Regions from separate parts of the Cupriavidus sp. C3SS-1 genome, predicted to be linked through region 3. Evidence: predicted binding sites of a transcription regulator. Region 3 holds the regulator's gene; each other region holds the start of a gene.
What was found. Region 3 encodes FNR, which switches genes on or off when oxygen is low (the NO sensors DNR and NnrR bind a similar motif). Its sites were predicted from a motif close to TTGATNNNNATCAA; they were not measured.
Positions count from the first base shown of each region.

Region 1: the regulator FNR is predicted to act here: its motif matches at 4,906-4,919, upstream of hemN (oxygen-independent coproporphyrinogen III oxidase).
Region 2: the regulator FNR is predicted to act here: its motif matches at 2,404-2,417, upstream of ACIGJC_RS04830 (fatty acid desaturase).

Region 1 covers NZ_CP172699.1:3,256,050-3,266,626, reverse strand. The annotation lists gene gcvT (glycine cleavage system aminomethyltransferase GcvT) at 1-534, opposite strand, end outside; glycine riboswitch at 631-759, opposite strand; glycine riboswitch at 781-868, opposite strand; gene ACIGJC_RS15305 (glycine zipper 2TM domain-containing protein) at 949-1,185, opposite strand; gene ACIGJC_RS15300 (UvrD-helicase domain-containing protein) at 1,463-3,559, shown strand; gene ACIGJC_RS15295 (ABC transporter substrate-binding protein) at 3,628-4,770, opposite strand; gene hemN (oxygen-independent coproporphyrinogen III oxidase) at 4,980-6,449, shown strand; gene ACIGJC_RS15285 (c-type cytochrome) at 6,538-7,428, opposite strand; tRNA gene ACIGJC_RS15280 (tRNA-Arg) at 7,777-7,852, shown strand; gene ACIGJC_RS15275 (hypothetical protein) at 8,283-8,516, shown strand; gene ACIGJC_RS15270 (YMGG-like glycine zipper-containing protein) at 8,611-8,844, opposite strand; gene ACIGJC_RS15265 (hypothetical protein) at 8,854-9,237, opposite strand; gene ACIGJC_RS15260 (MipA/OmpV family protein) at 9,480-10,325, shown strand.
Region 2 covers NZ_CP172699.1:1,035,646-1,046,222, reverse strand. The annotation lists gene ACIGJC_RS04840 (adenosine deaminase) at 1-948, shown strand, start outside; gene guaD (guanine deaminase) at 1,012-2,334, shown strand; gene ACIGJC_RS04830 (fatty acid desaturase) at 2,506-3,648, shown strand; yybP-ykoY riboswitch at 3,700-3,922, shown strand; gene ACIGJC_RS04825 (TMEM165/GDT1 family protein) at 3,953-4,528, shown strand; gene ilvD (dihydroxy-acid dehydratase) at 4,752-6,611, shown strand; gene ACIGJC_RS04815 (Bug family tripartite tricarboxylate transporter substrate binding protein) at 6,814-7,098, shown strand; gene ACIGJC_RS04810 (hypothetical protein) at 7,278-7,409, shown strand; gene ACIGJC_RS04805 (urate hydroxylase PuuD) at 7,575-8,786, opposite strand; gene uraH (hydroxyisourate hydrolase) at 8,817-9,170, opposite strand; gene ACIGJC_RS04795 (GntR family transcriptional regulator) at 9,511-10,260, shown strand; gene ACIGJC_RS04790 (nucleobase:cation symporter-2 family protein) at 10,408-10,577, shown strand, end outside.
Region 3 covers NZ_CP172699.1:1,917,048-1,927,624, reverse strand. The annotation lists gene ccoP (cytochrome-c oxidase, cbb3-type subunit III) at 1-804, shown strand, start outside; gene ccoG (cytochrome c oxidase accessory protein CcoG) at 854-2,326, shown strand; gene ACIGJC_RS08920 (FixH family protein) at 2,410-2,625, shown strand; gene ACIGJC_RS08915 (hypothetical protein) at 2,622-2,867, shown strand; gene fnr (fumarate/nitrate reduction transcriptional regulator Fnr) at 2,914-3,639, opposite strand; gene ACIGJC_RS08905 (sulfite exporter TauE/SafE family protein) at 3,719-4,474, shown strand; gene scpB (SMC-Scp complex subunit ScpB) at 5,017-5,889, shown strand; gene rluB (23S rRNA pseudouridine(2605) synthase RluB) at 5,895-7,712, shown strand; gene rimP (ribosome maturation factor RimP) at 7,993-8,481, shown strand; gene nusA (transcription termination factor NusA) at 8,478-9,953, shown strand; gene infB (translation initiation factor IF-2) at 10,045-10,577, shown strand, end outside.

The DNA of each region.
Region 1 (10,577 bases), 1.3 Mb from region 3:
GGATGGCTGGGTGGACGGGAAGGCGCTCCATACCTTGGTGCGGGCGTTCGGGCCCTGCACGGCGACGATGGCGAGCGGCAGCGTGCCGGCTGGCGCTACGTCGTCACGGCGCGGGGTGATCGTCACGCCGCTGCCGGTGGCGTCATTGCGCGCGCGGATCCATTCGATATCGCCCAGCGCGGTACTGGCGTTGACCACCAGGCGGAAGCGGTCCTCGGCGAAGAAATAGACGATCAGGTCATCGATCACGCCACCTTTCTCGTCGAGCATGCAGGAGTACAGCGCCTTGCCGGGCGTCTGCAGCTTGTCGACGTTGTTGGCCAGCAGGCCGCGCAGGAAGGTGCGGGTGTTCGGACCGGCGAGGTCGACGACGCACATATGCGACACGTCGAACATGCCCGCGTCGGTGCGCACGGCGTGGTGTTCCTCGATCTGGGAGCCATAGTTGACCGGCATGTCCCAGCCGCCGAAATCGACCATGCGGGCGCCGAGGGCGCGGTGGATAGCGTTGAGGGGCGTGGCCTGGAGCGTCATGGGAATCCTCGGGGGCAATCTCGGTTTCGAAAACGAAAAAGGGTCATCCGCCGCAGCGCTTGCTTCGCTCGAATAGCGTCGCAATCCGCTGCCGCGGATGACCCCTCTGTCCTCGATACCTGAGAGATTACGAGGTCGCCCCGCCTAGCAGGTCCGATCCTCGCGCGCCCCTTCGGTGGGCACGCTCGCCATGGCTGGCGGGTGCCGCTCTCCAGAGTGCGGCATGCATCGTGTGCATGTTGCATGCCGATCCGAACGGTCCATGGTGCCTGAGAGTTTTCGGGTGATACCCCTTCGGCGGCGCAACGGGTGCGCGCTCTCCCGGTCGGATGCGCGCAATGTACGGGAGGGTCCTGCCTTTGTCAACGCGGCAGGCCCGCCCGTTATTGCCGTAAGCGATTGCCTCAGCGCCGATCAGCGGTGGTGGTGATTATCGTCCGTCACGACGTTACCGACCACGCCGCCAAGCGCGGCGCCGCCGAGCGTACCGACCGCACTACCGTTGGTGAGCACGGCACCGCCGACGCCACCGGCCGCGGCGCCGATTGCGGTATTGCGTTGCTTGGGCGTCATATCGGAACAGCCGCCCGCCAGGGCAGCGACCGCAACGCCTACCAGTGTCGCCTTGCCAAGGGCTCGTAGAGTTCTCATGATTGGCTCCGGAAGTGACTTCAATGGGCCCGGGGCAGATCGGAATCCACCCCGCCATACCGATTAGAAGCCGCGATATGCCGCAGGTTTTGGCTCTTACCAAGTGTTACTTCAGTAATATCCGCAGCAAGAAAATAGCGATTTCCGCTGACAGAACGGCCCTGCCGGGCGTGTTAACATGGCCGGCTTCGCGCCGGCCGCCGGCATGCTGCGGCATGTTGCGTACCAGGCGCCTCCGCCGCCCTCCGACGCACCTTCCACGCCAGACATCCCACGCATGACCCACGGCCTGAACGCTGCCCAATCCGAAGCCGTCCGCTACCTGGACGGGCCCTGCCTCGTCCTTGCCGGCGCGGGTTCGGGCAAGACCCGCGTGATCACGCAGAAGATCGCGCACCTGATCGAAGACAAGGGCTTCGAGCCGCGCCATATCGCCGCCGTCACGTTTACGAACAAGGCGGCCAAGGAGATGCAGGAGCGCATCGGCAAGCTGATGGAGGGCAAGACCTCGCGCGAGGGCAAGCGCCTGCCGCTCAAGCAGCTCACGGTGTGCACGTTCCACTCGCTAGGCGTGCAGATCCTGCGCCTGGAAGCCGAGCATGTGGGCCTGAAGCCGCAGTTCTCGATCATGGATTCGGACGATTGCTTCGGCCTGATCCAGGAGCAGCTCGGCACCACCGACAAGAAGCTGATCCGCAGCGTGCAGGGCACCATCTCGCTGTGGAAGAACGGCATGGTCGACCCGGAAGCCGCCATCGCGCAGGCCGCCAACGCCGACGAACACCAGGCGGCGCTGGTCTATCGCAACTACGTGGCCACCCTGCATGCTTACCAGGCCGTGGATTTCGACGACCTGATCCGCCTGCCCGCCGAACTCTTCGCGCGCAATGAAACGGTGCAGCTCAAGTGGCAGAACCGCCTGCGCTATTTCCTGGTCGACGAATACCAGGACACCAACGCGTGCCAGTACCAGCTGCTCAAGCTGCTCGCGGGTGGCTCGCACCTGCGCGCGCCGGCGTTCACGGCGGTGGGCGACGACGACCAGGCCATCTACGGGTGGCGCGGCGCCACGCTGGACAACCTGCGCCTGTTGCAGACCGATTTCCCTGACCTCAAGGTCGTCAAGCTGGAGCAGAACTACCGCTCCACGGTGCGCATCCTGGAGGCGGCCAACGCGGTCATCGCCAACAACCCGAAGCTGTTCGACAAGAAGCTGTGGAGCGAGCACGGCATGGGCGACCCGATCGCCATCCATCCGATGAACGACGAGGAGCACGAGGCCGAGTCCGTCGTGTTCCGCCTGTCCGCCCACAAGTTCGAGCGCCGCGCGCAGTTCCGCGACTACGCCATCCTGTACCGCGGCAACCACCAGGCGCGGCTCTTCGAGCAGATCCTGCGGCGCGAGCGCATTCCGTATGTGCTGTCCGGCGGCCAGAGCTTCTTCGACAAGGCCGAGATCAAGGACATCTGCGCGTACCTGCGGCTGATCGCCAACCCCGACGATGATCCCGCCTTCATCCGCGCCATCACCACGCCGCGCCGCGGCATCGGCAACACCACGCTGGAAGTGCTGGGCACGTTCGCGGGGCAGGCCAAGGTGTCGCTGTTCGAGGCCGCCATGATGGGGGGCATCGAAGCCAGGCTGCAGCCGCGCCAGCTCGAGCCGCTGCGCGTGTTCTGCGAATCGATGGTGCGCCTGGCCGATCGCGCGACCAAGGATCCGGCCAGCGTGGTGCTGGACGACATGATGGAAGGCATCCACTACGAGGCCTACCTGTATGACTCGTTCGATGAGCGGCAGGCCCAGTCGCGCTGGACCAATACGCTCGAGTTCCTCGAATGGCTCAAGCGCAAGGGCACGCGGCCCGAGCCGGAGGGCGAGGGCGAAGCCACCGGCTTCGACAATGCGGATGGCTTCGGCAGTGAAGGCAAGAACCTGCTTGAACTGACGCAGACCGTGGCGCTGATGAGCATGCTGGAGGGGCGCGAGGAAGACCCCGACGCAGTGCGGCTTTCGACGCTGCATGCCTCGAAAGGCCTGGAGTATCCGCACGTATTCCTGGTCGGCGTGGAAGAGGGCATCCTGCCCCACTGCCGCGAAGACGAGGACATGGCCGACGAGAAAATCGAAGAGGAGCGCCGCCTGATGTACGTGGGCATCACGCGCGCCCAGCGCAGCCTGCATATCAGCTGGTGCAAGAAGCGCAAGCGCGCGCGGGAGACCTATTCCTGCGAACCGTCGCGCTTTATCGGCGAGATGAAGCTGGAAGAAGCGCCCCCGCCGAAGGACGAGATGCCGGCGATGAGTCCCAAGGACCGGCTTGGCGCGCTGAAGGCCTTGCTTGGCAATGGCGGCAAGACGGCGCCCGGTTGAGTGCTGCGTGAGGCCGTGGACGATGCACGCCGCGGCGTGAAACCGGCGGCCTGCGCGCGCGCCTGGACCTACCGCGTGCCTGAAGCAGCAAGCTGCACGTAGCGTGAGCCGCGCTGCCCCTGCGTGAAATCGAGCGTGAAGTCGCCCACATCGACGCGAGCTTGCAGCGCGCGCCGCAATTCCCCAGCGCCATTGCCGCGCCACGCACCCAGTGCGCGCACCAGCCAGGCGGCGCCGATATAGCCGGCAATGGTCGCGGGCGAGGGCGGCTCGTCAAGGTATTGCTTCATGCGGGCCACGTGCTCCTTGACCACGCGCAGCGTGGCGGCCTGCGGTCCGGGCGCAACCTGCGTCAGCACCATGCCGCCCGGATAGCCCGCGCCGAGCACTTCGCGCGCCACAGTTGGGCTGACCGCGGACAAGCCGACCAGGAATCCGTACCAGCCTTGAGCGGCCAGGGCCCGGCCCAGGCTCGCATAGGCCAGCGTGTCACCCGCCACGATCACGGCACCGGGCCGTTGCGCCGCGATGGTGCGCGCGGCGGCGTCCGCGTTGCCGCCCAGCGGCACCGCGCGGGTGCCCATCGTGGATTCGAGCGCCCCCAGCCACGCGGCGCCGTTGCCGGTAGCGGAGGCGGCGAACTCCGCCGAGACCGCCAGCGCCACCCGTGTCAGCCCGTAGTCGCGCAGTTGCTTCACGGCGGTGTCGAGTTCGGCCTGGTAGTCGGCGCGCGTGAACCAGACGTTGTCCGCGTTCAGGGCCAGGCCCGAGAGCGGCGCCACGATCTGCACGCCGCGCCGGTGCAGTTCGGGCGAGGCCGCAAGGGCCGGCAACAGCCGGTCGCCGGGGCCGAACAGCAGTTCGGCATGCTCGCCATCGGCAAGCGATAGTGCCTGCGTGAGCGCCGCGCGCGGATCGGCATCGGCGTCGCGCACGACATGCGCAATCCGCACCGGACCACCGGCGGCGTTGGCCGCGTTGAACATGACCTTGGCGCCGGCCAGGTAGTCACGCGCCAGGTCGGCCTGGGCGCCGCTTCGGTCGAGCAGATGGCCGACCACGACGGTGCGCCGCGTCGGCGCCTGGGCCAGGGCCAGCGGCGCGGCGGCCAGTCCGCCAAGTGCGGTCATCAGCTGGCGGCGGCGCGGGGAGGGGGGCGGCGTTTCGCCGCGCAGCGATGGGTACGACAAACAAGGCAGGATCGAGGGCATGGAAAGGGGATGGCTGGCTGTCCGGGCGGTGGCTGCCGGAGATGCGGGGCGCAGCGTATCCGGCACGTGTGACAGAACTGTGACGAAATACCCCCGCCGACGAGGGGGGCGGGCCGTGCCATGCGACCGTCGAGCTTGACGCGCGTCAATTCCTTACCGGCGTCGGGGAACTAGCATGGGTCGTCAAACTCGCCGGTCAGTCCGCCCCCATGCACACGCTCACCACGCCATCCGCGGCCATCGATCGCCGCGCCCTCTCCGATTTCCGCGCGCTGGCCGGCCGCATCGACGGCAACGGCCCGCGCTACACGTCCTACCCGACGGCCGACCGCTTCCATGGCGGCCTCGATGAATCGGCCTACCACGCCGCGCTGGCGGACTGCCGCGCCGCCGCGCCGGCGCCATTGTCGCTGTATCTGCACATCCCGTTCTGCGAGAACATCTGCTACTACTGCGGCTGCAACAAGGTCATCACGCGCGATCACGGGCGAAGCGCCAAGTACGTGAGCTACCTTGGCCGGGAAATGGCGCTGACGGCTGCGCACCTGGGCGGCCGCAGGCAGGTGCTCCAATCGCACTGGGGTGGCGGCACGCCGACCTTCCTGAACCCGGCCGAGATGCGACGCGTGATGGCATCGCTGCACGAGCATTTCGACCTGCCGGCCGACGGCGAGCACTCGATCGAGATCGATCCGCGCCGTGTCGACTACGAACGCATGGCGTTGCTCGCCGAACTCGGCTTCAACCGCGTCAGCCTGGGGGTGCAGGATTTCGACCCGGAAGTCCAGCAGGCCATCCACCGCATCCAGCCGTTCGAGGAAACCCGCGCGGTGGTCGACGCCTCCCGCAAACTGGGGTTCCGGTCGGTCAGCCTGGACCTGATCTACGGGCTGCCGCACCAGACCACGGCGCGCTTCAACGCTACCGTGGAGCGGGTGTTGACACTGCGGCCAGACCGGCTCTCCGTCTATAGCTACGCGCACCTGCCGCATGTCTTCAAGCCACAGCGGCGCATCGACGAAAACGCATTGCCGAGCGCGGGCGAGAAGCTCGATATCCTGGTCTCCACGATCGAACGCCTGACTGCCGCCGGCTATGTCTACATCGGCATGGACCACTTCGCGCTGCCCGACGACGACCTCGCCGTGGCCCAGCGCGAGGGCCGGCTGCAGCGCAATTTCCAGGGCTATTCGACACATGCCGGCTATGACCAGCTCGGCTTCGGCATTTCCGCGATCGGTGCCGTGGCGGGGCGCTACGTGCAGAGCGCGCGCACGCTCGACGATTACTACGCCGCAATCGACGCCGGCCGGCTGCCGGTCATGCGGGGCTTCACGATGGAAGACGACGATCACCTGCGCCGCGAGATCATCGGGGCGCTGATGTGCAATGGCGTGCTCGACATCGCGCAGATCGAGGCACGCCATGGCATCGATTTCGCAGGCAGGTTTGCCGCCGAACTTGCCGATCTCGACCGGCTCGGCGCCGACGGCCTGGTTCGTCGCGAGCCGGGCCGCATCGAGGTCACCATGCTGGGCCGCCTGCTCGTGCGCCGCGTTGCCATGGTGTTCGACCGTTACCTGCGCGAAGACGCTGCCAGGCCGCCCGTTGCCCCGCCGGCAGCCAATGACGGCGCCCAGCCGGTGCGGTTCGTGCCGCGATATTCCCGCGTGGTCTGATCCGGAGGCGCCGGTCCCGGCGCGCAACCAACAGGCGAAAAAAAGCCCGCGATCCAGTCGCGGGCTTTTTATGTCTGTGCGGCCGGTGTTACTTGGCGGCGCTGGCCATGTAGTCGGCGGCGGCGAGCACATCGGCGTCGGGGCCGGCATAGCCGCCCTTCGGCGGCATCACGCCCTTGCCCTTCAGCGCGTAGTTGTGGACGGCGTCCATGCCTTCCTTCAGGCGCGGCGCCCAGGCGGCCTTGTCGCCAAACTTGGGAGCCCCGGCAACGCCGGCGGCGTGGCAAGCGGCGCAAACCTGATCATAGACCTTCTTGCCCACTTCGGCGGAAGCCGCGGCAGGTGCTGCGGCCGGAGCCGGCGCAGCGGCAGCGGGCGCGGGCGCCGCTGCAGGAGCCGGAGCGGCGGCGGCAGCCGGTGCGGCACCGGCATCCGATGCCGCGGCGGTGGCCGGAGCAGCGGCGGCAGGGGCCGGAGGCTCGGGGAACTTGGCGCCACCGGCGTCAGCCATGTAGACCACGGCGCGGCCCAGTTCGTAGTCGGAGTAGTCGTCCGGCGTGGTGCCGGCGCGCGGCTGCATGGCACCCTTGCCGTGCAGCACCGAGCTCAGCAGGCCATCGAAGCCCTGGCCGATGCGGCTGGCCCAGTCGCCCGCGTTGCTGTACTTCGGCGCGCCCGCGGCGCCCGTGGCGTGGCACGCTGCGCAGACTTCCTTGTAGACCTGCTCGCCGGTCTTGAAGACGCGCGGTGCGTTGGCGTCCTTGATCTCGAGCGAAGCGACCGGCTTGATGCGGTCATTGATGGCTTCCGCCGTGGTGACCGAACCGGCACCTTCCTTGGAGCCGTGGCCGACAAAATTGACCAGCAGGATGATCACGATGATCGGGACCAGGAACGCAGCGATCACCACTGCGATCAGCTGCTTCGGCGTCTTGATGGGAGACTCGTGTTCGTCGTGTTGGTGTTGGACGTCGCTCATACAGAACTCTCAGTTTTGCAGGAAACCTTCAGCCGCTCACGCTCGGCTTGATTTATCGGGCCCTTGAACGTCTGGGTCCTTCTGATTGCGTGGTTCAGTACTGTCCCCCGTTTGCCAACGCGGTGCCGCTGCGTCTTGACGGAAATAGCTCGCGATTATAGCCCCAAAGGCCTCATGGCTGGGCCGAAAGAGACGGTTCCGAGACGTTGGGCGATGTCCCCGGATTCGCGCGCATGGACGCCTCAGCGCAAACGCGGTATCCTATGCGACTTCCCAGCGGCGGCATTCGCCCGCCGCACCGGTTGCACCCGTGGCAGACCCTGCCGCCAGTGCCAGACCACTTTCCGCGCGCCCGTAGCTCAATGGATAGAGTACTGCCCTCCGAAGGCAGGGGTTGCTGGTTCGATCCCAGCCGGGCGCGCCAAATTTCCCGAAATGACTCGCTGCGTTCCGGCTGGCATTCCGCCTCCAGGCCGACAGCGCCTTGGCAAGCACCGAATCGAAGCGCTCCCGTTTATGACACTTTCCGCAAGGTGCTTAATTCCGTCCTAAGGATGTTTCAATTGTCTTCACAAGGGGGCGGACTTAGAGTGCCACTGAGGCCTCTCCCTGCAGAACGCTCCCCGTTTCTGACAGGACATTTGGAAAGCGCGGCATGTCCGCGCTTCTTTTTTGTCTCTTGCCTCTGCGGAGGGGTGTCGCCGCCGCTCCCTGTGCAGGAATATGCCGGTTGGCGTGCGGCGCGGCGATTCTCGTGGCTGGCTCGATGCGGGCTTGCGTGTAGGACGGCGCCGGATACCCAGGCGGCCGTCAATGCGCCAAGACTTCTAGTTGTCCCAGGGGCGGAGACCACCATGGCGAGCAAGATTTCCCCCGTCGTTGCCGCGCACGAGCGGATGCCGGCCGGTTCGGAAGCCGGTGACGATCAAGGGCTGGCCGAGCCGCAAGGCAGGACGGCGTGGATCGAGAACGACGATCTGCTGGAGCGGATGCAGTGGATGTGCGCCTCCAACCGCCGCGTGGTCGAGCGCAGCGAGCAGTTGGTGACCGAGAGCATCCGGCTGCTGGCACGGATCGGTTACCGCTGAGCAGCGACAAGGGGCCCGACGCGCCGCGCGCGGACAGGAAGAATCGCCGCAGCGACCGACTGTGCCGTGGCCGGACGGTGGCCCGCCCCGGCGGTCAGTACCGCTGCTGCTCGTTGCGCCCCTTGATATTGCCTGCCACACCGCCCGCCACCGCGCCGATGGCCGCGCCGGTCCAGCCGCTGCCGCCTGCGATGGCCGCAATGCCCGCGCCGGCGGCGGCACCGATGGCAGCCCCCGAAACCGTACCTTGCTGCTGCGGCGTCATGCCGGTGCATGCGGTCACGCTGGCCACCGCCAGCGCCGCGCCGATCCATTGAAGTCGTTTCATGGCCTCGCCTTATTTCTTGACCTGCAGTCCAGGCACCACCATCTCGAACCAGATGGTTTCGAGCACCGGCCGCTGCAGGCGGTCGGGGTGGGCGGCATACCAGCGGTCCAGGCCGTCACGGACCGAGTCCAGCGTTTGGCCTTTCAGGCCCCGCGCCAGGCGCGGCAAGATGGTCTGCGAGTCCGGCGGGACATTGCCGGCGTGGTAGGCGACATCGACCTGCACCACATTGGCGATGCCGACCAGATAGGCCTTCTTCATCTGCTCCGTCGACTCTGTCCACTGCTTGCCCGTTACGAGCGGAACCTCGTCCGCGCTGGCCACGCCGGATGCCATGGCCAGCGCCATGCACGCGGCGGCGGTCCATGCGTGCAGCTTCTGCCTGGTTGTCATTGCACACTCCCGTGCGGACCAGGTGCGCGGCGGTCCGCCTTACCGTCGCGCCTGGTTCCGGGCAGCGGGTGCCGGTTGGCGCGCTTTCATATTAGTCGCTATTCCAGTGACCGGTACGCCGCCGTGCAACGGTGCCCGGCAGCGCCGGCGGCCGAAAACTTTCATATCACCGACTGCGTCCACGTCGCCTATGTGCTGATAGATTCGCCTGATTCGGCGTATTCGATCGGGGAGGGCGAGACATGGCACGCACTGCGCGGACAGCACTGCCGGCACGGATCCGGCGTATCGCAGGCCCGGGCCTGGCGGCCCTCGCTTTGGCGCTGTCCGCAAGCGGCAGCGCCGCATCGCCGCTGGACCTGCCCGGCTCGCTGCCCAATATGGTTGGCATCGGCGTGGGCTCGACCACCGAGTTCGCCGGTGGCAAGGACCGCACCATCGGGGTCGTGCCCGGCGTGCGCTACGTGACCCCGGGCGGCCGGCTGCTCGAATGGTACGGCCCTTACGCGCAATTCAACTTCGGCGGGCTGACCGGCTGGCAGTGGGGGCCCGCGGTGTCGCTGCGCCTGGGGCGCAGCGGTGTCGACGACCCGGTGGTGTCGCGCATCCACGAGATCGACACGACCGTCGAGGCCGGCGGCTGGTTCGGCTACGAGTACCTGCACGAAGGCGCGATCCCGTTCCGGCTGCGCGGCGGCATCAACGTGATGACGAATGCGGGCATCGTTTACGGCGGCGCGCGCGTCAGCGCCAACGCCTCGGCGTGGGTGCCGATGCATCGACGCGTCTATGCCGGCGTCGGCCTCGGTGCGAGCTGGGTCAGCGACAGCTTCAACCGTACCTATTTCGGCGTGACCGACGGCGATGCGGCCGCCAGCGGGCTGCCGGCCTACAACCCCGGGGGCGGGCTGGAGCAGTACACCGGCTGGCTCGCGCTGCTCTACCAGATCGACAGGAACTGGTATGCCGGGGCCATGGTTTATGCGCAGCGGCTGGCCGGCGACGCGGCCGACAGTCCCATCGTTGCCCAGCGCGGCACGCGCAACCAGATCACCTATGGCGTGGGCCTGGGCTACACGTGGCGCTAGCGCCGGACACGTGTCGCGCCTGCAACAGGTTGTCCATCCTTGCCGAGACGAGGGGGCGTCACACCCGGCATCGTTTTGGCGCGCTGGCGCGGCTGCCGGAACCCGCGCCGTGCATCACCGTTGAAACACTTCTGCCTGATTGTGGGAAGGCCTTTGCGCGCACGCATCGCAATACGTCTCCAGTCGGTGCGTCGGCGCACATGGCGCGCAATTTGCGTCGCTGAACCCCTGGACGGGCCGCCATCGCCCGCT
Region 2 (10,577 bases), 880 kb from region 3:
CAGCGCAACCAGGTGAGCCTGCCCTACCCTAGCGTCGAAGCCCTGCGCGCGGCGTACGCGTTCACCGACCTGCAATCGTTCCTGGACATCTACTACGCCGGCGCCAGCGTGCTGCTGACGGAAGAGGATTTCTTCGACATGACGATGGACTACGTCAAGCGCGCCGTCGCCGACAACGTCCGCCACGCCGAGATCTTCTTCGATCCGCAGACCCACACCGCGCGCGGCGTGCCGATCGGCACCGTAATCGACGGCATCGCCGACGCACTGGCCCAGGCGCGTACCGAATACGATTTCTCGAGCAGCCTGATTCTCTGCTTCCTGCGGCACCTGTCCGAGGAAGACGCATTCGCCACGCTGGAAGCCGCAATGCCCTACCGCGACCGCTTTGTCGGCGTCGGGCTGGATTCGTCCGAGCAGGGCAACCCGCCCGAGAAGTTCGCGCGCGTGTTCGCGCGTGCCCGCGAACTCGGCCTGCGACTGGTGGCCCACGCCGGCGAGGAAGGCCCCGCGCAATATGTCATCGACGCGCTGGACATCCTCAAGGTCGAGCGCATCGACCACGGCGTGCGGTCGATCGACGATGCCGCGCTGATCGAGCGCCTGGCGCGCGAACGCGTGGCGCTGACGGTGTGCCCACTGTCGAACCAGAAGCTCAAGGTGCATCCGGACCTGCGCGAACACCCGCTCAAGCGCATGCTCGATGCCGGCGTCATGGTCACGCTGCATTCGGACGATCCGGCCTACTTTGGCGGCTACATGAACGCCAACTGGGAAGCCACGTTCGAAGCGCTGCCGCTCGATGCCGCGGATGCGCACCAGCTCGCGCGCAATAGTTTTGAAGCGGCATTCCTGCCTCCGATGCAGAAGGCCGAGTTCCTGGCGGAGGTCGACCACTTCTGGTCGGCCACGCCGACGTCCCCGCCCGCCACGGTCCCAGCGGCCTGAGCGCGGCGCATAGCAATAGCCCGGCCCTGCGCGTGCGCGCAGGCCGGTCCCGAGAGACAGACCATGACGACCACTCCCCCGACCCCGTCCATTACCCGCGCGATCCGCGGCCGCGTGCTGCATTTCCTGCACGATCCGCAATTCCACGAGGACGCCTATCAGTATTGGGAAGATGGTCTGCTGATCGTCACCGCCGGGCGCATCGTCGCAGCGGGCGACTACAAGGGGCTGGCCGCGCGCATCCCGGCCGGCGCCGAGGTGGTGGACCACCGCGGCAAGCTGATCGTGCCGGGCTTTATCGACACGCACGTGCACTACCCGCAGACCGACATCATCGCGTCGCCGTCGCCCGGGCTGCTGCACTGGCTGGACACCTACACCTTCCCCGAGGAACGCCGCTTTGCCGAGCCCGAATACGCGCGCGCGGTGGCCGGCTTCTTCACCGACGAACTGCTGCGCAACGGCACCACCAGCGCCGTGGTCTGGAGCACCGTGCACAAGGCTTCGGCCGAGGCACTGTTTGCCGAGAGCGAGCAGCGCAACCTGCGCATGATCACCGGCAAGGTGATGATGGACCGCAACTGCCCCGATTTCCTGCGCGACACCGCCGAAACCGGCGCGCGCGATTCGGCCGACCTGATGTCGCGCTGGCATAACAAGGGCCGCCTGGCCTACGCCATCACGCCGCGTTTCGCCCCGACCTCGACCGAAGCGCAGCTGGCCGCCTGCGGCGAACTGGCAAAGGCCTACCCTGACGCGTTCATCCAGACCCACGTCGCCGAGAACCGCGACGAGGTGAAATGGGTTGCCGAGCTGTTCCCGGACGCGCGCAGCTACCTGGACGTCTACGACCGCTATGGCCTGCTGCGCCCGGGCGCGTTCTACGGCCACGCGATCTACCTGGACCAGGATGACCGCCGGCGCCTGGCCGACAGCGGCGCCGCGGTCGCGCACTGCCCGACGTCGAACCTGTTCCTGGGCAGCGGCTTCTACGACTTCCACCAGTCCGACGCCAACCGCCTGAACGTGACGCTGGCCACCGATGTCGGCGGCGGCACCTCGTTCTCGATGTTCCGCACCATGAACGCCGCGCACAAGGTCGCGCGCATGGGCGGCTACCACCTGACGGCGCTGCGCATGTTCTACCTGGCCACGCGCGCCGCGGCCGAGGCGCTGGGCTGGTCCGACCGCATCGGCAGCTTCAGCGAGGGCTGCGAAGCCGACTTCATCGTGCTGGATCCGCAAGCGACGCCGCTGATCGCCCGCCGCAGCGGCCGTTCCGGGACGCTGGAAGAGCAGCTGTTCGCCTTTGCCATGCTCGGCGACGACCGTGTGATCGACAGCGTCTATGTGATGGGCGAGGCAGTACAGACGCCCGTCGTGTGATGACTGACCGACCTTCGGCCGCAATGCGCGGCCGAAGGTCGCTATTACCCGGGACCGCTCCGGCACGAATTGACGGTGATCAAGACTCGGACCGTCGAACCCCTCTAACCTTTATGGTTCCGTTGCCGGCCATACCAGGCCTTCAGCAACGCCAGCAACCTGAAGGTTTACATGACCCCCACCGCTGCCACGCATCCCGAGGTAACGTTTGAAGCACCGGCCGCCAAAGACCGACCGTTCCCCGATCCGATTGCCCCCGACCAGCCGCTGCCGTCGCGCAAGATCATCCGCGGCTGGCTGATTCCGCTGGGCCAGCGCAGCACACCGCGCGCGCTGATGCTGTTTGCCTTTGATTATCTGCTGTTCGCGGCCACGCTGGCCGGCATCGTGCTGGCGCCGCACTGGGCCGCCAAGCTGGGCCTGGGCGCACTGGCCGGGCTGATCATCGCGCGGCTGTTCATCATCGGCCATGACGCCTGCCACCAGAGCCTGACGCCGCGCCGCGGCCTGAACAAGTGGCTGGGCCGACTGACCTTCCTGCCGTCGCTCACGCCTTACAGCCTGTGGGAAGTCGGCCACAACGTCGTGCACCACGGCTACACCAACCTGAAGGGCTTCGACTTCGTCTGGGCGCCCTATTCGCTCGAAGAATTCCAGGCGCTGCCGCGCTGGCGCCGCATGATGGAGCGCATCTACCGCAATGGCTTCGGCGCCGGGCTGTACTACCTGATCGAGATCTGGTGGTTCAAGCTGTTCTTCCCGAGCAAGCGCCAGATGGCGACGCGCCGGCCCATCTTCATGGCCGACTGCACGCTCGTGGCTGCCTTCGGCGCCGCGTGGATCGGCGCGCTGGTGTGGGCCGCACTGGCCACGGATCAATCGGCCTGGATGATGGTCGGCGCTGGTTTCGTGCTGCCTTTCCTGGTCTGGAACCTGACGGTCGGCTTCGTGCTGTACGTCCACCACACCCACACCAGCGTGGCGTGGTACGACACCAAGGCCATGTGGGCCAAGGCCCAGCCCTTTGTCTCGACCACCGTGCACTTGCGATTCCGCCACGGCATCGGCGCGGCGCTGCACCACATCATGGAACACACCGCGCACCACGTGGACATGAGCGTGCCGCTGTACCGCCTGAAGCGAGCGCAGGCGCTGCTCGAACATGCGCTGCCGGGCCGCATCATCATCGAGAATTTCTCGTGGCGCTGGTACTTCCGGACCGCGCGCCGTTGCAAGCTGTACGACTTCAAGGCCCTGTGCTGGACCGATTTCCGCGGCCGCCGCACCAGCGAGCAGTCGCCGGTTCCCGCCTGACAGGGCACATTTTCCCGGCGGTGGACGATCCCCGCCGGCGCCGCTATAATCGCGGCTTCCATTGGGGAGTAGCCGCCCTGCTCTCACCGCTCCGCGCAATGCGGAACCCGGCAGACAGGGGCGTACGTCAACAGACTTGACCGCTTGCGGTTATGGCGTGCGCAGCTCCGGACTGGCTGGCCACAGGCCCAGCCCGATCCAAGGCCTGGCGAGACCGATGACCATACCTTTCTGGCCGGGCCGGGAAAGGTGTGCGTCATTGGCATCTCGCGATGCATTGCGGCCCGGTTACTCACATAACAACATGGAAGCCTTCCTCGTCTCCACAGGCATCGTCGCGCTCGCTGAAATGGGCGACAAGACGCAGCTGCTCTCGCTTGTCCTGGCCGCGCGCTACCGCAAGCCGCTCCCCATCATCCTTGGCATCCTGATTGCCACGCTGGTCAACCACGGCTTTGCCGGGGCGCTGGGCGGCTGGATCACGCACGTGCTCGGCGAAACGCTGCTGCGCTGGATCCTGGGCCTGGGCTTCATCGCCATGGCCGGCTGGATGCTGATCCCCGACAAGTTCGACGACGAGGAAAACGCCAAGCCGGTGAAAGGCACGGTCGGCATCCTGCTCGCCACCATCGTCGCGTTCTTCTTTGCCGAGATGGGCGACAAGACCCAGATCGCCACGATCGCGCTGGCCGCCCGCTTCAACGGCGCGGTGCTCGCCGTGGTGGCCGGCACCACGTTCGGCATGATGCTGGCCAATGCGCCGGCCGTGCTGCTCGGCGACAAGTTCGCCAACAAGATGCCGATCGGCCTGGTGCACAAGATCGCCGCATGCATCTTCCTGGTGCTGGGCGTGCTTGCGCTGCTGAATATCGGCGGCTGACCACCGCAAGAGACGCGTCAGAGCATCCGGGCCGCGAAGCCTGGATGCCCTGCCTGCGGCGCGCGCGATCACCGGCCCTGCCGGCTACGCGCTGCCGGCGGTGTGGGATAATCACGGGTTCTGCCCAGGGCGCAGCTCAAGAGGTTGTACGCACGGGCGCGCGAGGGGCTCCTATTCCCGTGGCCCCGCATCCTTTCTGCGATTTAGATTCCACAACCCCACAATGCCCGCATACCGTTCCAAGACTTCCACCGCCGGCCGCAACATGGCTGGGGCCCGCTCCCTGTGGCGCGCCACCGGCATGAAAGACGACGACTTCAACAAGCCGATCATCGCGGTGGTGAACTCGTTCACCCAGTTCGTACCCGGCCACGTCCACCTGAAGGACCTGGGCCAGCTGGTCGCGCGCGAGATCGAGGCTGCCGGTGGCGTGGCCAAGGAATTCAACACGATTGCCGTCGATGACGGCATCGCCATGGGCCACGACGGCATGCTGTATTCGCTGCCGAGCCGCGACATCATCGCCGACTCCGTCGAGTACATGGTCAACGCGCACTGCGCCGACGCCATGGTCTGCATCTCGAACTGCGACAAGATCACCCCGGGCATGCTGATGGCCGCGATGCGCCTGAACATTCCGGTGATCTTCGTTTCCGGCGGCCCCATGGAAGCCGGCAAGACGCGCCTGGCCAACCCTGTCACCAAGGCCGTCGAATTCAAGAAGCTCGACCTCGTCGACGCCATGGTGATCGCGGCCGATCCGGCCTATTCCGACGCCGACGTGGCCGAGGTGGAGCGTTCCGCCTGCCCGACCTGCGGTTCGTGCTCGGGCATGTTCACGGCCAACTCGATGAACTGCCTGACCGAGGCGCTGGGCCTGTCGCTGCCCGGCAACGGCACGGTGGTTGCCACGCACGCCGACCGCGAGCAGCTGTTCAAGCGCGCCGGCAGCCGCATCGTCGAACTGGCCCGCCAGTACTACGAGCAGGAAGACGCGCGCGTGCTGCCGCGCTCGGTCGGCTTCAAGGCCTTCGAGAATGCGATGACGCTGGACATCGCCATGGGCGGCTCGACCAACACCATCCTGCACCTGCTGGCGATTGCGCAGGAAGCCGGCATCGATTTCTCGATGGACGACATTGACCGCCTGTCGCGCGTCGTGCCTCAGCTGTGCAAGGTCGCACCGAACACCAACAAGTACCACATCGAAGACGTGCACCGCGCGGGCGGCATCATGGCCATCCTGGGCGAACTCGAGCGTGCCGGCAAGCTGCACACCGATGTGCCGACCGTGCACGCCCCGACGCTCGGCGATGCGCTGAACCAGTGGGACATCGTCCGCACGCAGGACGACGCCGTCCGCAACTTCTACATGGCCGGCCCGGCCGGCATCCCGACGCAGGTCGCGTTCAGCCAGAATACGCGCTGGCCGAGCCTGGACCTGGATCGCGCCGAGGGTTGCATCCGCTCGTACGAGCATGCGTTCTCGAAGGAAGGCGGCCTGGCCGTGCTGCGCGGCAATATCGCGGTGGACGGCTGCGTGGTGAAGACCGCTGGTGTGGACGAGAGCATCCTGGTGTTCGAAGGCAATGCCCACGTCACGGAATCGCAGGACGAGGCCGTCGAGAACGTCCTCAATGACAAGGTCAAGGCCGGCGACGTGGTGATCGTGCGCTACGAAGGCCCGAAGGGCGGCCCCGGCATGCAGGAAATGCTCTACCCGACCAGCTACATCAAGTCCAAGGGCCTGGGCAAGGCCTGCGCGCTGCTGACCGATGGCCGCTTCTCGGGTGGCACCTCGGGCTTGTCGATCGGCCACTGCTCGCCGGAAGCCGCAGCCGGCGGCGCGATCGGCCTGGTGCGCGACGGCGACAGGATCCGCATCGACATCCCTAACCGCACCATCGACGTGCTGGTCTCCGACGAAGAGCTCGCACGCCGCCGCGAAGAGCAGAACGCCAAGGGCTGGAAGCCCGCCAAGGCGCGTCCGCGCAAGGTGTCGGCGGCGCTCAAGGCGTATGCCAAGCTGGTCATGTCGGCGGACAAGGGCGCGGTGCGGGATCTGTCGTTGCTGGATGACTGATCTTGCCATGGGCCTGACGCCCGCCTGAAATGCGAGCCGCTCTTCGGAGCGGCTTTTTTTTTGGTTCAACGATGAATTGCGGGCGTCGTTCTTGGCATGCGCTGCTGTTTCGCCGGCGTAGCCGGCGAGTCACTTTTGTCTCGCGACAAAAGTAACCAAAAACGCGTTTTCGTGGTCGACCGCGGTGTCGAGCGAAAAACGCATGCCGACGCTGCCCAGCGTGCCGGCGATTGCCGAGACGTTTCCGGGACACGAGGTGGATACCTGGAACGGACTGGTCGGGCCCGCGCGGATGCCGCCGGAAATCGTCGAGCGCATCGCCACCGAAGGGAAGAAGATCATCGCCGATCCGGATTTCCGGGCGCGGCTCGAGAAGGCGGGGATTGTTCCGTTGAACGAGGCGCGCGAGGCGTTTGCGCAGAGGATTCAGCGGGACCGGGCCAAGTGGAAGCCGGTGATCGAGGCGGCGGGGATCCAGCCGGAGTAGCCGCTGGATTCCGGCTTCCGCATGGGCTGATTTGCCGGTGCCAGCCCCCTCATTGGTTCCGATGACGCGGCGCATCGAACCAGCTTGTACCCTTGACGGGCAACACGAAACAACCAGGGGTTCCACGACAGGCCGCATCCGGCATGCCGGCCCCATGTCGGCTGCGGCGAGGGGCCATCATGAAAAATGCCATCGGCTTCGCCATTGCCTGCTGGTTGTCGGGTGCAATCCTCCTTCTGACGGATTCCACGGCCGCAATCGCCTTGAGCGGCGCGGTGGCACTGGCAGGTCTGGATCTCTTTATTCCCTAGAGAGCATCCCGCTCAAAGCACAAAAAAAAACGGAGCCGAAGCTCCGTCTAAACCCTCGCCGGTCCGGTACTGACGGCCGCCAGACTGCGCGGCCTCCGAACCGTCGATCACCGATGCTCAGTGTTCATGGGCCGCTCGCCGGCGAGCCCTCATGCTGGAAAACAATCAGTTGGTCGTCTTGGCGCCGCCTTCAAACCACTGTCCCAGCAGCGCGCGTTCGTCGTCCGTAATCTGCGTCACATTGCCCAGCGGCATGGCCTTCTGCTGGACCGCCTGCTGGTAGATCAGCTGGGCGTGCGCCTTGATCTCGTCGGCGGAGTCGAGCTTGATGCCCTTGGCCGCGGTCGGCATCATCTTCGGCGCTTCGGCGTGGCACTGCACGCAACGCGTATTGATGACTTCCTGGACCTTCGTGAAGCTCACCGCAGTGGCTGCCGCTTCCGCACCGCCATTGCTCGCCACCACCGGACGCGGTTGCGGCGCGATCAGCACGGCCACCAAGCCGAGCGCGGCCACGCCGGCCGCAGGCCACAGCACATTGATCTTGCCCTTGTGCTTCAGGATGAAGAACTGGCGGATCAGCACGCCGGCCAGCATGATCAGGATCAGCACCAGCCAGTTGTTCTTGGCGGCGTAGGTCATGCTGTAGTGGTTCGACAGCATGGCGAACAGCACCGGCAGCGTGAAGTAGGTGTTGTGCACGCTGCGCTGCTTGCCGCGCTTGCCGTGGATCGGGTCCACCGGCTGGCCGGCCTTGAGTGCCGCCACCACCTTGCGCTGGCCCGGGATGATCCACACCAGCACGTTGGCGCTCATGATCGTCGCCACCATCGCGCCGGTCAGCAGGAACGCCGCGCGGCCCGAGAAGATGTGGCAGGCGACGAAGGCCGCGGCCATGATGTAGACCGCCACCAGAATGCCGACGAGACGGTCGTTCTTGCCGAACAGGCGGCAGATGCTGTCATAGACGATCCAGCCGATCAGCAGGTACGACACCGCAAAGCCCACCGCCGCGCCAGGCGACATGTCGAATACGTTCTTGTCGATCAGGAACGTGCTGGCGTTGAACAGGTACAGCACCACCAGCAGCGCGAAGCCGCTCATCCAGGTCGAATACGACTCCCAGTAGAACCAGTGCAGGTTCTCGGGCAGTGACTTGGGTGCGGTCAGGTATTTCTGCGGGTTGTAGAAGCCGCCGCCGTGCACGGCCCACAGTTCGCCGTCCACGCCCTTGTCCTTCAGGTCGGTGGCGAGCGGCTTGGTCAGGCTGTTGTCCAGCCAGACGAAATAGAACGAGGAACCGATCCATGCAATGGCGGTGATGACGTGCACCCACCGCAGCAGCATATTGGCCCAGTCGAGGATATAGCCTTCCATGTCTTGTCTCCTGTTTCCCTAGACCACCGATCAGCTGCCACGGTAGGTCGAGTACGACCACGGCGAAACCAGGAGCGGCACATGGTAATGCGCGTTGGTGTCGGCAATGCCGAAACGCAGCGGCACCACGTTCAGGAACGCGGGCTCGGGCAGCTTCACGCCTTGCGCGCGGAAGTAGTCGCCGGCGGCGAATTCCAGCTCGTACTCGCCAACGGCCAGGTCGGCGCCTTCCAGCAGCGGCTGGTCGCAACGGCCGTCGTGGTTGGTCACCACGGTTTTCAGCGTTTCGCGGCGATTGTCGACAATTTTATGGAGAGTAATCGACATGCCTTGCCCCGGGGTGCCGGCGGCGGTGTCGAGTACATGGGTGGTCAAGCGTCCCATCGTATTGGTCCTTGTGCGATTGGGTTGTGAGGGGCGCCGCTGCCTTCACTAGCACCATATGTGGGGTATGGTGCCCGCTCGGTACGTCATGTAACGCATCCCGGCGCTGGGTTGGTGCGTGGCGACAATGCGCCTGCCCCCACCCGGTTGACAACTGGGGACTAACCCTTAGTTGTCGAAAACCTGATTCGGTTTTGTTGACAATATTGAATGCTTAACCAAATAATTGTCAACAATTTTCGGATCGCCGCTTACTGACAGCCGGGATTTCCGGCACCGCAGACGGTGGTCCCGCAGTGGGTCCCGGCCCGCTGTTTCCGTCCTACCGCTTGGTGCCAAGATGTCCAAGAGCCTGAAGCTGATTGCCGGTGTCGCCGACGCCACCCTGACCGAACAGAAATCCGAGAAACCCGCACGCAAGGGTTCGGTCGAGGAGCGCATGTACCACGAGATCTACGACGCGATCATGGAGCACCGGCTGCCGCCGCGCACCAAGCTGACCGAGCATTCGCTTTGCGAGATCTATGCCACGGCACGCCACACGGTCCGCAAGGTGCTGTCGCACCTGGCCACTGACGGCATGGTGGACCTGGAACCCAACCGCGGTGCCTTTATTGCCAGCCCGTCCACCGACGAGGCGCACGATATGTTCGAGCTGCGCCAGATGATGGAACGCGCCGTGCTAGACAAGCTCGCCGCCATGCCCGACGTGAAGACCGTGATCGCGCCGCTGCGCAAGATGGTGGCCAGCGAGCGCCAGGCCTTCCTCACGCACGACCGCCCTACCTGGATCCGCCTGTCGGCCGAGTTCCATACCGCGCTGGCCGAGTTGTCCGGCAACGCGTTGCTGGTCAACATGATGCGCCGGCTGGTCTCGCGCACCACGCTGATGATCGCCAGCGTGGAAGCGCCGGGCAACAACGCGTGCTCGTTCGACGAGCACGAGGAAATCCTCGATGCACTGGAACAGGGCGATGCCGCGCTGGCCCAGTCGCGCATGGCGCACCACCTCGGCGCCTGTGCCGACCGCGTACAGCCCGACGATCCGGGCGCCTTCGATCTTCGCAGCGTGCTGGGCCGCTCCACCTAGCACGGTGTTCCCGCCGGCATCACGCCGAACGAGGCCTGGCTGCGCCATCCATGACAGCGTCCTGAAGGACGCGGCGGAAGCGCTGTTCCATAAAGGAGGCCTTGGACGCCGGTGTTCCCATCAAACCCAAGGAGAGGAGACGCATCAATGACTTCCGCAAGCACCACGGTCCCCACGGACCTGACCAACGAGCGTCTGCCCTCCGGGCGCCTGCTCGCGCTCGGGCTGCAGCATGTGCTGGTGATGTATGCCGGCACCGTCGCCGTCCCCCTGATCGTCGGGGGCGCCCTGAAGCTGCCCAAGGACCAGCTCGCCTT
Region 3 (10,577 bases):
GCCAACGCCGGTGATGACACCGGCCATGTCTGGGACGGCGATCTGCGCGAGCTGAACAACCCGTTGCCACGCTGGTGGATGTGGATGTTCCTGCTGGCCTGCATCTTCGGCCTGGTCTACCTGGTCCTCTATCCTGGACTCGGCTCGTATGCGGGCGTGCTGAAGACTTCGACGCAAGGCGAACTGGCCGCGCATCAGCAGGCACAGGAGAAGTTGCAGCACGATGTCTACGCCAAGTACCTGAATATGGACGTCAAGCAGGTGGCGGCAGACCCGCAGGCCCGCGAGATTGGCCAGCGCCTGTTCCTGAACTACTGCGCGCAATGCCATGGCTCGGACGCACGCGGCAGCCGCGGCTTTCCGAACCTGACGGACCACGACTGGCTCTATGGCGGTGAACCCGAGACGATCCAGCAGACCATCACGAAGGGCCGCAATGGCGTGATGCCGTCGTTTGCCTCGACCATCGACGGCAAGCTCGCAGCGGATGTGGCGCAGTATGTGCGATCGCTGTCGGGCCTGTCGTTCGACCCGATCCGGGCATCGCGCGGCGAGAGCACGTTCAAGTCCACCTGTGCTGCGTGCCATGGTGCGACCGGCAAGGGCAATCAGGCACTCGGCGCGCCCAACCTGTCCGATAACGTGTGGCTGTATGGCAGTTCGGAAGGCAGTATTGTCGAGGCCATCCTGAAGGGTCACAACAACCACATGCCCGCGCACGAAGAGATCCTGACTCCCGAGCGTATCCGCATGCTGACGGCCTATGTCTGGGGGCTTTCCAATACCGGAGGCTCAGGGCAATGATCACCGACTCAGGCACGGGGTGCGCCATGGCGTCTGAAGGAGCGCGCGCATGAACGCCCCCGGGACAGAACCTCTGGCCCGCACGGCCGGCCCGCAAGGGCCGGCGTCGTCGCCTGTCGAAACCTCCGACGAAACGCTCTACGAGGTTCGACGCAAGATCTACCCGCGCTCGGTGACGGGCGCGTTCTCCAACTGGCGGGTCTGGATGGTACTCCTGACCCAGCTCATCTACTACGGCACGCCCTGGCTGCAATGGAATGGCAGACAGGCCGTGCTGTTCGACCTTGGCGCCCGCAAGTTCTATATCTTCGGACTGGTGCTTTGGCCGCAGGATGTCATCTATCTTGCCGTCCTGCTGGTGATCTCCGCGCTGGCGCTGTTCCTGTTCACGGCCATTGCGGGGCGGCTCTTCTGTGGCTACGCGTGTCCACAGACGGTCTACACCGAAATATTCATGTGGATCGAACGGCATGTCGAAGGTGACCGCTTCGCGCGGATCCGTCTGGACGGCGATCCGTGGAGTTTGCGCAAATTTCGCCTGAAGGCGACCAAGCACTCGCTGTGGCTACTGGTCGCGCTATGGACGGGCTTCACGTTCATTGGCTACTTCGCGCCGATACGCGAGCTTGGCGGTCAGGTCCTGAGCTTCTCGCTGGGGCCGTGGCAGGCGTTCTGGATGCTCTTTTACGCCTTCGCGACATGGGGCAATGCGGGCTTCATGCGCGAGCAGGTGTGCAAGTATATGTGCCCGTATGCGCGATTCCAGAGCGTGATGGTTGACCGCGACACCTACGTGGTCACCTACGACGTCGGGCGCGGCGAGCCGCGCGGGAGCCGGTCGCGCAAGGTGGATCATCATCAGGCAGGGCTTGGCGACTGCGTCAACTGCAGCATTTGCGTGCAGGTGTGTCCGACAGGCATTGATATCCGTGACGGGCTGCAGTACGAGTGCATTGGTTGCGGCGCCTGCATCGATGCCTGCAATCAGGTCATGGACAAGATGGACTACCCGCGTGGGCTGATCCGGTACACGTCCGAGAACGCCATGCGCAAGGCGCTGTCAGCCGCGGTGGCGCGCAAGCGGCTCGTGCGGCCGCGGACCATCATCTACTCGGTCATCTGGATGGTGATGGTAGCGGGTTTCGTGGTGTCGCTAGCGCTGCGCACGCCGTTGAAGGTCGACATCATCCGCGATCGCGGGGCGTTGGGGCGTGAGGTGGATGGACGCTGGATTGAGAACGTCTATCGACTGCAGCTGATCAACACCACCGAGGCACCCATGCGCATCAGCGTGCAGGCCGAAAGCGACGATCTGAAGAACCTGACGGTCGAGTACGATCCCGACGCGAAGGCCCTGGCGCCGACGTCGAACAAGCTGGTGCCGATCCGGATTCGCGTGCCGATCGACGATGCCGCGCAGGGTACGCACAAGATCAGCGTGACGGTGACAAGCGAAGGTTCGGGGCAAGGTAGTGCGCAAATCAGGCAATCTACCAGTTTCATCGTGCCGCGCAATTTGTGATGCTAAGGGCGGTGCAGCGCATCGGCGCTGCGCCGTACCAACCGCGAGCGCCTCGGTGAGGCGCCGACGAAGGAGGCAAGACGATGCAAGAAAGCAATCCGTGGTGGAAGGAGCCGTGGCCGTGGCTTCTGATGAGCGGCCCGTTGCTGGCCATAGTGGCTTGCGGCGTAACCATCTGGCTGGCTTCCACCCATCCTGACCGGCCGGTAGTCGAAGGTGTGTCCCGGCACGGCCTGGTCGTCGAGAAAGCAGAAGGGGTCCCGGGCAGTGCCAAGGCACCGCAAGCGAGGCGGCCATGAGGCTGCGCTGGCTGATGTGGGTACTGTGGCCGGCGTTCCTGATGGCCGGGGTGGCCACGGCAACCGTGTTTTCGGTGGTGGATCCCGGAGATCTGAATTTCTTCGGCCACCCGATCGAGGCCTCGCGCGAGGCCATTTATACGATCGGGTTCTTGCTGGCCTGGGTATTCTGCGCGTTGTCCAGCGGATTGACGCTCTATACCATGCCGACGAAGCTCAGCGAAACGGACGAGCTGGAGTGATTGGGCTGAAGCGGACCGTCTTGCCAGGCAAGGCGGTCAGACGGCCTCAGCAGGAGCGGCTGTAGACTTGCTTGATGCCTTCCATGTCGACGAGCTTGACGTGGCGTTGACGGATCTGGATCAGGCCCGCCTCGGCGAATCGTGAGAACAGGCGGCTGACCGTTTCGAGCTTCAATCCGAGATAGCTGCCGATTTCTTCCCGGCTCATGCGCATGACGAACTCGGTCGACGAATACCCGCGTGCGGACAGACGTTCTGACAGGTTGATCAGGAACGCGGCAAGTCGCTCTTCGGCACGCATGGACCCCAGCGTGACGAGCATGAGCTGATCATGCGATATTTCCTTCCCCATCAGTCGCAGGAACTGCTGCTGCAGCGATGGCAGATCCATGGACAGCGTCTGAAGATCGGCCATGCGTACGACGCATACTTCCGTGTCTTCAAGCGCGGTGGCATCCGAGGCGTGCTGCATTTCACCCAGGCCGTCGAGGCCGACCACTTCGCCAGGCAAATGGAAGCCGGTGATTTGCGAGCGGCCGTCTTCCGTGGTGACATGCGTCTTCAGGGTGCCGAAGCGAATGGCAAAAACCGCAGTCAGCGGATCGCCCATGCGGTACAGGGTTTCGCCCTTGTGGACACGGACGCGCTCTTGCACCAGGGTATCCATCTTTTGCAGATCCTGCTGGCTCATGCCCACCGGCAGGCACAGTTGCCCCATGCCGCAAGTGGAGCAACGGGGCGACATCTCGGTGACGGGGATGGATGTTAGCAATTGGAACCTGCAAGGAATGAGCGGCGAGGGCGCAATGCATGCATTTTAACGCGCGATGTGATGCGGTAGGGAGTTGCAATTGACTTTTGGTGTGCTTCTCAGTGTTTTCATGCTTGCCTTGCTGGGGGGCTTTCATTGCGCTGCCATGTGCGGTGGCGTTGCCCTCGCAGTCGAGCAGCGCGCCGCGGACGTGCCGATTGCCGTGGTGCGGCGCCCCCAAGACTGGCTCCTGGAGTTGCTGGTGATGCATGTGGGCAGGATTTCCACCTACATGCTGCTCGGTGCGATCCTTGGAGCGGTGGGGGCGACGGCCTGGCGCCAGGATTACCTGCCGGTTCAGCGCTGGCTATTTGGCGCCGGGAGTGCCTTGCTGCTGGTATCTGGCTGGCGCCTGCTACGCGGCGAAGCGTTTTCCATCGTGTGGCTGGAACGGTTCGGCGCGCGCGCGGGGACCGCCGTTGCCGGAAGCTTCGGCCGGCTTCGCCGCAAAACTCCGGCCACGGCGGCGAGAGGCGGTGGTCTGGTGCGCCGCTACGGCATGGGCTTGGCGTGGGGGCTCGTGCCCTGTGGCATGGTCTATGGTGCGCTTGCCCTCGCGTTACTGGCCGGTAATGCGCCCTCGGGTGCACTGGTAATGGGCGCCTTCGGGCTTGGCACGTTACCGAATTTGCTGGCGCTATCCAGCTTTTCGGGGCTGCTGCGCGCTTGGGCTCGCCGCCGTTGCGTCAGGATGGGAGCTGGATTGGCGGTCATGGTCTTCGGCGGCCTGGGAATCGGTCGAGCGGTGCTATTGCCACATTCGCTGGCCGAGCATGGTTTTTGCCTGGTGTTTTGACGCCACCGTGAAGGCGCGGGAGTGCGCGGTGGTTGCAGGCGGATGCGGGAATGCCATACAATCGCCTGCATTGCGGTATCGCGCGGCGTGTTTCCGAGCGGCGCCTGGCAGCCCTTCCAAAAAAAGGGCGTCCGGAGTTTCGGGCAAGCCGACATTTCGGCGCCGAACCCTTCCGCAGTCCATCCGGTTCATAATATCTGTTCAAAAGTCCGGCTGGCTCTGCGACCGTGGTGCGGTCATTGCTGGCCCTGATCCCGATATTCGTTTTTCTTGCGGCCCAGGCGGACGTTCGCCGGAAGCCATGTCCGCCCATGTGGGCGCGTGCAAGAGGTTCGTGCACTGGTACTTGCCGGTGACCGGGCAATCTCCTGCCGGAACACACCCGGCAAATCGAAGCAAAAGAAGGTGCACGGTCTCGAAGCGAAACGCTTTCGGGTTTGCTGCGCGATGAGATGGCGGTGGCAATCGCACCGTTAAATCCACAATGTCCAGGGCTCCGGATTCGTCCCTGAGCAGGTGCAAAGACAGGCTGCACACCCAACATGAATACCCAAGAGGCGAAGATCGTCCTCGAGACTGCGCTGATCTGTGCGCAGGAGCCCTTGCGCGTGAGCGACCTGCGCCGTCTGTTTGCAGACGATGTCGGCGCGGACACTGTTCGGGTCCTGCTTGATGAGTTGCGCCAGGACTGGCGCCAGCGTGGGGTCGAGTTGGTGGCACTGGCCAGCGGCTGGCGTTTCCAGAGCCGGCCTGAGATGCGGGAATACCTCGATCGCCTCAATCCCGAGAAGCCCCCCAAGTATTCGCGGGCCGTCATGGAAACGTTGGCGATCATTGCTTATCGTCAGCCGGTAACGCGTGGTGACATAGAGGAAATCCGTGGCGTGACGGTTAGCACGGAGGTGGTCAAGAAACTGGAAGACCGCAGCTGGATCGAGGTCATCGGCCACCGCGATGTACCGGGGCGACCGGCACTCTATGCGACCACCAAGGCATTCCTGGACGATCTGGGTTTGCGTACGCTGGACGAACTGCCTCCGCTCGAAGACGCCCAGGCGCAATCGCAGGCGGCGCTACTGGATCAGCAGGCGATCGATTTTGAAGAGATGGCAACGGCGCTGCCGGTGGCTGGCGACGAAGAGGCCTTCCCTGAGCCGGAGCCGGTTACGCCGGCCGGTGAGTCGTCCGATGCCGCCAAGCCGGCTGCTGGCGACGAACCTCCTGACGAGGCTGGGGCCGTCGCGCAGGCCAGCGCCGACGCCATGCAGGTGGCAGATCTCGCGTCGGCTGTGACCGAGGCAAATGGCTTCCATGCCGAAAGCGCGCCGGGCAACCAGGACGGCGGCAATTCATCCGGCGACGATACTGCGCCGCCGCACGCGAGCGAGCATGATGATGAGCGCGTGCCCAACTGAACAATATGCAACATCCGATAGTGAATACTTTGTCTGATTCCGTTGAACAAGACACCCGGTCAGCCGGGTCACCGGCTGCCGACGGCGCAGCAGAATCCGGGTCAGGCACCGATACGGCGCCGCGCCGGAAGGGGCTGAGACGCGGCTTGCGCAACCTGGTGGCTTCGCGCCGGCAGGGCGGGCAGGATCGAGACGGCAATCGCGCCGAAGGAGCCGAATCTGGCGCCCAGGCTGATGCTGGCGAGAGCAGGCCTGCCGGCGAACCCGGCGGGCGTGCGGCCCCGCGTGGCCGCGGCAAGCGCAAGCCGATCAGGGCGGAAAATGCGCCGGCCCGGGAAGGCGGTCAAGCTGGGCAGGAGCGCGGCGACAAGGGCGAGCAGGCGGGCCGCAAGCGCAAGCCGCAGGGCCAGCGCACTGCCCGGGCCACGCCGGAAGGCGATGTCCAGTCGGCGGGTCGGCAGCAGGGCCCGCGCAAGGGTGGTCAGTCGCAACGGAAGGGGCCGGCCGGTCCCGAGAAGGCGGGCGCGAGCAGCGAAGACCTGTTCCGCTTCGTTATCTCGGATCAGTACGACCAGGAAGACACCGTCATCCCACGCACCAAGGCTAAGCCGGTGCGCGAACTGTCCGCGGACGACGATGCGCCTAAGCTGCACAAGGTCCTGGCTGAAGGCGGCCTGGGCTCGCGCCGCGAAATGGAGGAGCTGATCCTGCAGGGCCGCGTTTCCGTCAACGGATTGCCCGCGCATATCGGCCAGCGGATCCTGCCGGCCGATCAGGTCCGGGTGAACGGCAAGCTGATTCATCGCAAGATTTCTTCCAAGCCTCCGCGCGTGCTGCTGTACCACAAGCCGGCCGGCGAGATCGTGAGCCAGTCGGATCCCGAGGGCCGCCCGACCGTGTTCGACAGCCTGCCGCGCATGAAAACCGGCAAGTGGGTCGCGGTGGGCCGCCTGGATTTCAATACCGAAGGCCTGCTGATCTTTACGACGTCGGGCGACATTGCCAATCGCTTCATGCATCCCCGCTATGGCGTGGAGCGCGAGTACGCGGTGCGTACGCTGGGTGAGCTGGCGGAAGCAGATCGCCAGCGCCTGCTCCATGGCATCAAACTCGATGACGGCGAGGCCAATTTCCTGCGCATTGCGGATGGTGGTGGCGAGGGCGTGAACCAGTGGTATCACGTGGCGCTGACCGAGGGGCGTAACCGTGAAGTGCGCCGCATGTTTGAAGCGGTGGGCCTGACGGTGTCGCGCCTGATTCGCACGCGTTACGGGCAGTTCCTGCTTCCGCGCGGCCTGAAGCGCGGGCGTTGGCAAGAGCTGGAGGCGACGGAAGTCAGGACGATGATGGATGCCATCGGCCTGAAGGTACCGGGCAGGGGTGAGCAGCAGGGTGGCAAGGGCATGACCAAGGTCGGTGGGCGCAAGCAGCGCACCGAGGCGGCAATTGCCGGCATGCCCATGCATACCGGTATGGACGGCCTGCCGCGGGTCGACAAGGGCGGTGCGGGCCGTGGCCAACCCGATCCTATGCGGACGTCGATGGGCTATATCAGCCATGGTCCCACCGTGCTGACGTCGCACGCCGCTAATCTGGGTGGCGGGCGCGGACAGGGTGGCGGACGCGCTGGCGGCGGGCGCGGCGGTGCGGGTGGCGCGGGCCTTGGTGGCCAGGGCCGGCCTCAGCGCCGCGGCGGCGATGTCAACGGCAATGTGATGCCGAAGGCTGCAAAGGGCGGCGGCAATCGCTCGGGCCGCGGCAAGGGCGGTGGCGCCGGCGGTGCTGGCGGCGGCAACCGGGGCGGTAACCGAGGTAACCGCTAAGCGGCAGCCCCGGCGGCCATTCACTGCCGGGGCCTGATCAGGCGCCGATACATGCCCTTTTGCCTTTTGGACATAATCTGCGTATAATTAAAGTCTATTCAAAAAGTCATCCTCCCAGAGGATGGGCGAATGATGGGCATTGTGCCCATTTTTTTTTGGTTCGCCCGTTTGACGCATGTGCGCCGGAGGCTGACTGGCAGGTGGCTTTGCCCATGTCGTCCCAGGCGGGGCAGGCAAGCCAGCCTGCCCTGGAAGTTGATGGCCATTACTTGGGAATACAGTGCATCTGGCAGATTTGATCGAAACCACCCTTAACGGCATGGGATACGAGCTGGTTGAGCTCGAACGTGCTCCGGCCGGACTGTTGCGTGTCTATATCGATCAGCCTGAAACCGGCATCGTCATCGAGGATTGCGAGAAGGTGAGCCGGCAGTTGACGCACGTGTTGACCGTCGAGAACGTCGATTACGAACGGCTTGAAGTCTCCTCGCCGGGGTTGGACCGGCCGCTGAAGAAACTGGCCGACTATGCCCGCTTCGCCGGGGCAGAAGCGCGCGTGACGCTACGCCTGCCTGTCAATGGGCAAAAGAACTTCACGGGCATTCTGCGCGAGCCGACGGGTGAGGCTGGCGCCGAGAAGGTTGGCCTGGAGTTCCAGGGCAAGGACGGTCCGGCGCTGCTGGAGTTCACGGTATCTGATGTCGATAAGGCGCGCCTGGTGCCGGTGATCGACTTCAAAGGAAATCAAAGAAAAGGGAACAAGCAATGAGCCGCGAAGTTCTGTTGCTCGTCGATGCGCTTGCGCGTGAAAAGAACGTCGACAAGGATGTGGTATTTGGCGCGCTGGAGGCTGCACTGGCCTCCGCGACCAAGAAGCGTTTCGAGGAAGACGTGGATATCCGTGTCGCGATCGACCGCGAATCGGGCGAGCATGAGACGTTCCGCCGCTGGCTTGTCGTCCCTGACGATCAGGGCCTGCAGGAGCCGGACAAGGAAATCCTGCTGTTCGAGGCACGCGACGACAACCCGAGCATCGAGCTGAACGACTATGTCGAGCAGCAGATAGAGTCCGTCGAATTCGGGCGTATCGGCGCCCAGGCCGCGAAGCAGGTGATCCTGCAGCGCATCCGCGACGCCGAGCGCGAGCAGATCCTGAACGACTACCTCGATCGCGGCGAGAAGATCATGACCGGTACGGTCAAGCGCGCCGACAAGAAGGGCCTGATCGTCGAATCCGGTCGCGTGGAAGCGCTGCTGGCACGCGACCAGATCATCCCGAAGGAAAATCTGCGCACCGGCGACCGTGTCCGTGCGTATATCCTGAACGTGGATCGCGCGGCCCGCGGCCCGCAGATCGAACTGTCGCGCACCGCGCCCGAGTTCCTGATCAAGCTCTTCGAGAACGAAGTGCCCGAGATGGAAGAAGGCCTGCTGGAGATCAAGGCGGCAGCCCGCGACCCGGGCGTGCGCGCCAAGATCGCCGTGGTGGCGCATGACAAGCGTATCGATCCGATCGGTACCTGCGTGGGTGTGCGTGGTACGCGCGTGACGGCCGTTCGCAACGAGATCGGCGGCGAAGCCGTGGACATCGTGCTGTGGTCGGAAGATCCGGCGCAGTTCGTGATCGGCGCGCTGGCGCCGGCGCAGGTGCAGTCGATCGTCGTGGATGAGGAAAAGCACAGCATGGATGTGGTCGTCGACGAGGAGAATCTCGCCGTGGCCATCGGTCGCAGCGGGCAGAACGTGCGCCTTGCGTCCGAACTGACCGGCTGGCAGATCAACATCATGACGCAGGAAGAGTCGGCGGCGAAGCAGGCCGAGGAAAGCGATGTCGTGCGCAAGTTGTTCATGGCCAAGCTGGACGTCGACGAAGAAGTGGCCGATATCCTGATCGACGAAGGATTCTCCACGCTGGAAGAAGTGGCCTACGTTCCCATCAGTGAAATGATGGAAATCGAGGCGTTTGATGAAGACACCGTCAACGAGCTGCGCAACCGCGCACGTGATGCGCTCCTGACGATGGAACTGGCCCGGGAAGAAAAGGTTGAAGAGGTGTCGCAAGACCTGCGCTCGCTCGACGGCCTCAACCCGGAACTGATCGGCAAACTGGCCGAAGGCGATATCCATACGCGTGACGACCTGGCAGAACTGGCCGTCGACGAACTGGTCGAGATGACAGGCGTCAGCGAGGAAGAAGCCAAGGCGCTGATCATGAAGGCACGGGAACATTGGTTCAACTGAGGGACACGTCCGGGCATGTGACAACATTACCGGACGCGCTTTCCACATACGATTTGTCCCGACGAAGAAACCAAGCATTGAAAGGGTTTGAATGGCAAGCACAACAGTTGCCCAACTGGCCGCAGAACTGAGTCGCAGCGCAGCTGCCCTGCTGGAACAATTGCAGGCGGCTGGGGTGGGCAAGGCGACGCCAGAAGATATCGTCACGGAATCGGATAAGACCAGCTTGCTGGACTATCTGAAGCGTTCGCACGGCCAGGCCGATGACAGCGCACGCAAGAAGATCACGCTGACCAAGCGTGAAACTTCCGAAATCCGTCAGGCCGACTCCACCGGCAAGACGCGCACCGTTCAGGTCGAGGTGCGCAAGAAGCGCGTGTTGATGAAGCGCGACGAAGCGACGTCCGACCATCACGCCGAGTCGGAGCCGCATACCGTGGACGCCGACGCCGCCGACCAGGCGCGCCGTGAAGAAGAGGAGCGCAACCAGGCGGAACTGCTGGCACGCCAGGAAGCCGAAGCGAAGGCGCGCCGCGAGGCCGCCGAGCGAGAGGAAGCCGAGCGCCGTGCGCAGCAGGAAGCCCTGGAAGCCGAACAGCAGCGCCAGAACGCTCTTCTCGCCAA